DNA from 3 places in the Pseudomonas sp. G2-4 genome. Region 2 is predicted to be linked to each of the others. Evidence: predicted binding sites of a transcription regulator. Region 2 holds the regulator's gene; each other region holds the start of a gene.
The links. The regulator FliA, encoded in region 2, starts transcription of late flagellar genes. The targets are predictions, from matches to a motif close to CTAAAGTTTNNNNNNNNNNNGCCGNTAA.
Positions count from the first base shown of each region.

Region 1: the regulator FliA is predicted to act here: its motif matches at 1,250-1,277, upstream of flgM (flagellar biosynthesis anti-sigma factor FlgM).
Region 3: the regulator FliA is predicted to act here: its motif matches at 1,069-1,096, upstream of QNH97_RS01625 (methyl-accepting chemotaxis protein).

Region 1 covers NZ_CP125957.1:4,954,773-4,957,035, reverse strand. The annotation lists gene QNH97_RS21605 (flagellar brake protein) at 1-291, opposite strand, end outside; gene QNH97_RS21600 (flagella synthesis protein FlgN) at 384-851, opposite strand; gene flgM (flagellar biosynthesis anti-sigma factor FlgM) at 899-1,213, opposite strand; gene flgA (flagellar basal body P-ring formation chaperone FlgA) at 1,387-2,151, opposite strand; gene QNH97_RS21585 (chemotaxis protein CheV) at 2,230-2,263, shown strand, end outside.
Region 2 covers NZ_CP125957.1:1,740,680-1,742,942, reverse strand. The annotation lists gene QNH97_RS07765 (protein phosphatase CheZ) at 1-527, opposite strand, end outside; gene QNH97_RS07760 (chemotaxis response regulator CheY) at 546-917, opposite strand; gene fliA (RNA polymerase sigma factor FliA) at 1,084-1,827, opposite strand; gene fleN (flagellar synthesis regulator FleN) at 1,824-2,263, opposite strand, start outside.
Region 3 covers NZ_CP125957.1:360,629-362,891, reverse strand. The annotation lists gene QNH97_RS01630 (methyl-accepting chemotaxis protein) at 1-931, shown strand, start outside; gene QNH97_RS01625 (methyl-accepting chemotaxis protein) at 1,138-2,263, shown strand, end outside.

The sequences.
Region 1 (2,263 bases), 3.2 Mb from region 2:
GCTTTCCCACGCGATACGTACACCGTCATGAAAACCTTCTACACGAAACGGTTCGCCCGCCAGCAGGAAGCGTTCACCGTCCCGGGGGATCATTTCGTCCAGGGAGATGGTGTTGCTCTCACGATCGACGTTTACCAGGTAGCTCTGGAAGCGCTGGGTGCGTTCGTGGAAGGTAATGATCAGCGGGTCGTGGCTATCTTGCAGCATCCGCAGGTTGCCGGCGATTTCCAGGGGCGTGGTGAGGACCATGGGTGGCTGCGGAGCATCATCCGCGTTTGAGTCATTGAACACGGTGGGTCAATCTCCAGGCAAAATACGACTACAAATAGCCAGCATTTTGCCAGCATGTGGCGCGCGTTGATAGGGCGCAGGCACTGTTCGTTTCATGCCTGGCTGAGCGGGCGATGCTTTACCATCCTGGCGGTCGAGCCGCGGGCGTCATACAGCGTCGGGATTTCGCCGCCATTGAGGATGCGCAACTGGTTGGCTGTGGCGGCCTGCTGGGTCTGGATCGACTGGCCATTGCGCGCGTTGGCGGCCTGGCACTGGGCGAGCAGGTCATTAAGCACCTGGCTCTGGGACAACAGTTGGTCGCCAACCGATGACTGGCTGGCCAGTTGTTCAAGGCCGCTGTTATTGGCGGGCAGGTTGAGGCTGGCGAGGATCTCGCTGCGCTTGCGGCCATGCTGATCGAGCAAAATGATCAATGCCTGTTTCTGCGCCAGAATAGTTTCCAGCAGGGGCATGTCGCGACCGTGCAGTGCCAGTGATTCGGCCCGCAACAACTCCAGCAATTGTTGCGCAGGAGCGAAGTCGTCGGTAATCAGTTGCAATAAATTAGTGTCGTGCATGGCTGGCCTTGGGTCTTAGCGTCCAAAAGCCTGGCGCTGGCGTTGGCCTAGCGCTGGGCTTCGAAGTTGAGCAGTTTGCTGGCTACGCGGTTGCTATCGACTGTATAGCTGCCATCGGCGATTGCTGCTTTCAACTCGGCCACGCGGGCGTTGTCGACGACAGGTTGATCGCGCAGCTTGTCAGTGACCTTCTGCAACTGCTGAGCCTCATTGCTGAGGTGTACCGACTCCCCGTTGTTGACAGTGCTGGCCTTTTCGACCGGTACGGACTTGTCGGCTTCGGCAGTTTCCTGGCTGGCCTTGGGACGCGTAGTGCCTGTCAATGGTGAAGAGCTGTTTAGACGATTGAAATCGATGACCATGGTAAAAAACCTCTGGGTATTTGGACGCTTGCCATGTTTTCGGCCATCCCCAAAAAAACTTTAGGCTCATTTATTCAATGAACGTGCGCACGTCTGCGCTTGCCTTTGTGTAAGGCACAGTCTAGGGAACACCCGGGTCAAGCGCCAGCTCTCTGCCCATTTCTACCCGATCGCTACATAGCCACTTCCACCTGGCCAGGGGCTATTACCTGCGCTTTGATAACGCGTTGGGAATTGAGGTTTTTTACCCGGATCTGTTCATGCATGCCGCCTTTGGACAGGGCTTCGCCCGGCATCCGCACGGCCAAGGTCCCGCTGCGGGCGGTGATGACCACTTGGTCGCCCTTGCGGATCACTTCGGCCTGTTCCAGGTGCACCAGGGTAACGATCTGATCGGCGACCATTGGTCGGACAAGTTTCTGTCCGATAGCCTGATCGACGGAGGTCAGGAAGCCCTGGGTGATCTGGCTGATGTCCCGTTCCCGCAGCATTACGTCCTGAGGCTCGACAATCCCGGCTCGCTTGAGCGGACGGGTGGTAGTGACAATTTCGCGGAACAGGCGCACTTGAGCGGGCACGAACACCGTCCAGGGCGCGGCGCTGTCGCAACGAACCTTCACTGTGACTCGGCCCAGGGGCCTGGCCGGGCTCTCCAGCGACGCAGTCAATTCCTTGTCGCACATTGGCATGCGCAGGCGCGGGTCGAGTTGATTGACTTCGATTTCGTAGCGACCTTCGGTTTGACTGGTAGCCAGATAGTCTTCTACGGTGAATTCAAGAAAGCCCTGAGTGACGCCGATAAGGAGATCAGGCAAGGTAACCGGAACAGCCGCAAGGGCAGGACCGCCCGAAGTGAACAGGCAGACAGCCAACAGTGCACCGAGCCAATGGCGGCAGTGAGTGTTCAGGCGTCGAGAAAATGTCGTTTGTGCGTTCATGCCGGTTGAATAGCAAGCCCCGTGCCGTTTAGTGATGAATGCGCGTCGGACACATTAGCGTTAGGTAGGAGTCAGGGCATGGCGGGAGTAATGGACTCGGTAAACCAGCGTA
Region 2 (2,263 bases):
TCTTGATAGTCCTGAGCCAGCAGAATGTCGTTGAGATTGCTTGCTACCGCACGGTTATCGGTGCTGCTACGCGTCAGGAAACCGTCGACCCGACGGGCCAGCTCGCGAAACTCTTCAGCGCCGACTTCGCGACGCATGAACCGGCCCCAGTCGGTGCTCAAGGCCTGGGCTTCCTCGCTCAGACCATTGACCAGCGGCGTTGCGCTTTCCACCAGGTCCATGGTGCGGTTGGCTGCGGCCTCGGTCAGCTTGACCACATAACCCAGGCGCTCGGTGGCGTCGGTGATCTGCGAGACTTCCTCGGCCTGCGGCATATGCGGGTCGATCTGGAAATTGACAATCGCGCTGTGCAGTTCACGCGTGAGCTTGCCCACTTCCTGATACAGACCACGGTCACGGGTCTGGTTGAGCTCATGGATCATTTGAACCGCGTCGCCAAAACGGCCTTTTTCAAGGCTGTCGACCAGTTCGCGGGCATGTTTTTTCAGGGTCGATTCAAAATCGCCCATTGAAGATTCGTTATCCATAGCTCCCCCGTGTCGCGGTTAACCGATGCGTTCGAAGATTTTCTCGATCTTCTCTTTCAACGCCTGGGCCGTGAAGGGTTTGACCACATAGCCGTTTACACCGGCCTGAGCCGCTTCGATGATCTGCTCGCGCTTGGCTTCGGCAGTCACCATCAGCACGGGAAGGTGCTTGAGTTTTTCGTCGGCGCGCACATGGCGCAGCAAGTCGATACCGGTCATGCCGGGCATGTTCCAGTCAGTCACCAGAAAGTCGATGCTCCCGCTGTTGAGGACCGGAATGGCAGTGGTGCCATCGTCGGCCTCGACCGTGTTGGTGAACCCAAGGTCACGCAACAGGTTTTTTATGATCCGCCGCATCGTTGAGAAGTCATCAACGATGAGGATTTTCATGTTCTTGTCCAATTCGACCTCCAAGCAGTCTTAAACGCGCCCAGCACCTGAACGCGCCATTTCAATCAATCCGGCACAACACTCGACAACGGTCTGGAGCACAACGGATGGAGACTGGCGCAATGCATGCCAAACCAGCCCCGTTCGCAGTGTCCCCACACTGCAATCAGCGCGCTCGCCACTCCCCCAAACGCCCCCGCAAACGGGCCGCGCACTGGCTGTGTAACTGGCTGACCCGCGATTCGCTGACCCCCAGGACCTCACCGATTTCCTTGAGGTTCAGCTCTTCGTCGTAGTACAGCGCCAAGACCAGTCGCTCACGCTCCGGCAAATTGGCAATCGCATCCGCCAGCGCGCTCTGGAAACGTTCATCTTCCAGGTCACGCGATGGCTCCATGTGAGCACTCGCGCCGTCCTCGTGCAGCCCTTCGTGTTCGCCGTCCTGCAGCAGGTCGTCGAAACTGAACAGGCGACTGCCCAAGGTATCGTTCAAAATCCCGTAATAATCATCGAGACTCAATTGGAGTTCGGCCGCAACCTCGTGATCTTTAGCGTCACGCCCGGTTTTAGCTTCAATAGCGCGAATCGCATCACTGACCATACGGGTATTACGGTGCACCGAACGCGGCGCCCAATCGCCCTTGCGGACTTCATCGAGCATCGCCCCACGGATGCGAATACCGGCATACGTCTCGAAACTGGCGCCCTTGCTCGCGTCGTATTTGTTCGACACTTCGAGCAGGCCGATCATGCCGGCCTGGATCAAGTCCTCGACCTGAACACTGGCCGGCAACCGCGCCAGCAAGTGATAGGCGATACGCTTGACCAGGGGCGCATAACGCTCGATCAGTTCGTATTGGGCGTCCCGTGCCGATTTTTTGTAGAGATGGTTGTAACCGCTGGCAGTCATAGCACGGGCCCTGCTGTTTGTTGCACAAGACGCTCGACGAAAAATTCCAGATGCCCGCGAGGGTTGGCCGGCAGTGGCCAGGTATCCACCTTTTGGGCGATAGCCTTGAACGCCAGCGCACATTTGGAACGGGGAAAGGCTTCATAAACGGCGCGTTGCTTCTGGACGGCCTTGCGTACGCTTTCGTCGTAGGGCACTGCGCCGACGTACTGTAGGGCAACATCCAGGAAACGATCCGTGACCTTCGTCAACTTAGCGAACAGATTGCGCCCTTCCTGCGGGCTCTGGGCCATGTTGGCCAGGACGCGGAAGCGGTTCATGCCGTAGTCACGGTTCAATAATTTGATCAGGGCGTAGGCGTCGGTGATAGACGTCGGTTCGTCGCAGACCACCAGCAGCACTTCCTGGGCGGCGCGGACGAAACTGACGACCGAGT
Region 3 (2,263 bases), 1.4 Mb from region 2:
CTTGACCCACAATCTCAGTTCCGAGCGCCGCGACGAACTGGGCCAACTGCAACGTGCCATGCAGAGCATGACCGTGGGCCTGCGCCAATTGATCGGCGGTATCGGCGAAGGCGTCACGCAAATCGCCAGCGCCGCCGAGCAGCTCTCGGCCGTTACCGAACAGACCAGTGCCGGGGTCAACAGCCAGAAAGTGGAAACCGATCAGGTTGCCACCGCCATGCACGAAATGACCGCCACGGTGCAGGAAGTAGCGCGTAACGCCGAGGAAGCCTCCGAAGCCGCGGTCGCCGCTGACCAGCAGGCTCGCGAAGGCGAAAAAGTGGTGGGCGAAGCCATCGCCCAGATCGAACGCCTGTCCAAGGAAGTGAGCAATTCCACCGAAGCGATGGGCCATCTCAAGCGCGAGAGCGACAAGATCGGCAGTGTGCTGGATGTGATCAAGTCCGTGGCCCAGCAAACCAACCTGCTGGCCCTTAACGCGGCCATCGAGGCGGCCCGGGCCGGTGAAGCAGGGCGTGGTTTTGCGGTGGTGGCCGACGAGGTCCGCAGCCTGGCCCAGCGCACCCAGAAATCCACTGAAGAGATCGAGCAACTGATCCTCGGCCTGCAATCGGGCACCGAACAGGTTGCGACCACCCTGGACAACAGCCGCAGTCTGACCGACAGCAGCGTCGAACTGACCCGCCGTGCCGGCGGCTCACTGGAAAACATCACCCGCACCGTCTCGGCAATCCAGTCGATGAACCAGCAGATCGCCGCTGCGGCCGAGCAGCAGAGCGCCGTGGCCGAAGAGATCAACCGCAGCGTCGTGAATGTTCGCGATGTGTCCGAACAAACCGCCGCTTCCAGCGAAGAAACCGCCGCCTCCAGCGCAGAGCTGGCGCGACTGGGGGTTCATTTGCAAACGCTGGTAGGTCGCTTCAAGGTCTAGAGGCATAAACCCTGTGGCGGGGGAGCTTGCTCCCGCTTGGGCGCGAAGCGCCCCCCGCCGGGCTCGAACTGACAACGGCTTCGCAGCCAAGCACAAGCAAGCGCTCCCCCCTACGAGAAGCACCTGACACCTATTCTCTACAGATCCCTTCCAACCGGCCGATATAGCTCTCAGCATATAAATTCAACGCTGCGGGGAGTAACGGCATGTTCCGATGGCTAGGTCACGTAGGCGTCAATCGCAAGCTTGGTTTCGGCTTCGGTCTGGTGCTGTTTCTAACCCTGATGATCGCTTTCACCGGCTGGAGCGGCCTGGGCAATGTGATCAGCCGCGGCGACAAGCTGGGCTACATTTCCAGCCTGAACGAATTGAGTAAGGACCTGCGTCTGGCGCGTTTGGACTACTACAACGCCCGAGGCGAGAACGGTCCACAGGAAGTCAACGATCTGCTTGGCAAGCTCGAGGCCGGACTGACGAGCGCCCGCCAGATGATCGAGCAGCCGGACGATGTGGCCCTGATCGACAAACAGCTGGCCGCAGTGGCCGAATACAAAAGCGCCTTCGCCGAGATGGCCAGCGCCACCGTCAGCCGCGAAGATGCCCGCAGCAAACTCGGCGCCAGTGCCGACAACGCCGTGGCCCGTGTCACTGAAGTTGAAAAGGCGATGCTGCAAAGTGGAGACATCGCCCAATTCAACAACGTGGTGTCCCTGAGCAAAGCGATCCAGCAAGCCCGTTACCAAGTTCGCGGCTACACCTACAGCGGCAAGAGCGAAGCCCAGCAACCGGCCCTTGACGCCATCACCGACGTCCTCAAACTCCTCGCACGCCTGCCGGCACAGTTGCCTGAGGAGCATGCCACCCCCCTGCAGCAGGCCAGCGACTCGATGAACGCCTACCGTGCAGCGGTCAGCCAGTTCCGAGACTCCCAGCTTGATACTGCCGCTGCGCTCAAGCGCATGACAGAGCAAGGCGAGGTGCTGCTTGAGTCCAGCAAAAGCCTGACCGTGTCCCAGACGGCCGTGCGCGACCATGACGCCGCCCAGGCCAAAACTATTCTGGTGTCCGCCGCCGTGCTGGCCATGTTGTTCGGCGTGATCGCAGCGCTGGTCATCACCCGTCAGATCGTCGGCCCGCTGGATCAGACCCTCAAAGTCGCCGAGCGGATTGCCGCAGGCGACCTGACCCACAACCTCACCTCCGAGCGACGTGACGAACTGGGCCAGCTGCAGCGCTCCATGCAGAGCATGACCGTGGGTCTGCGGCAATTGATTGGCGGCATCAGCGAAGGCGTCACACAAATCGCCAGCGCCGCCGAACAGCTCTCGGCCG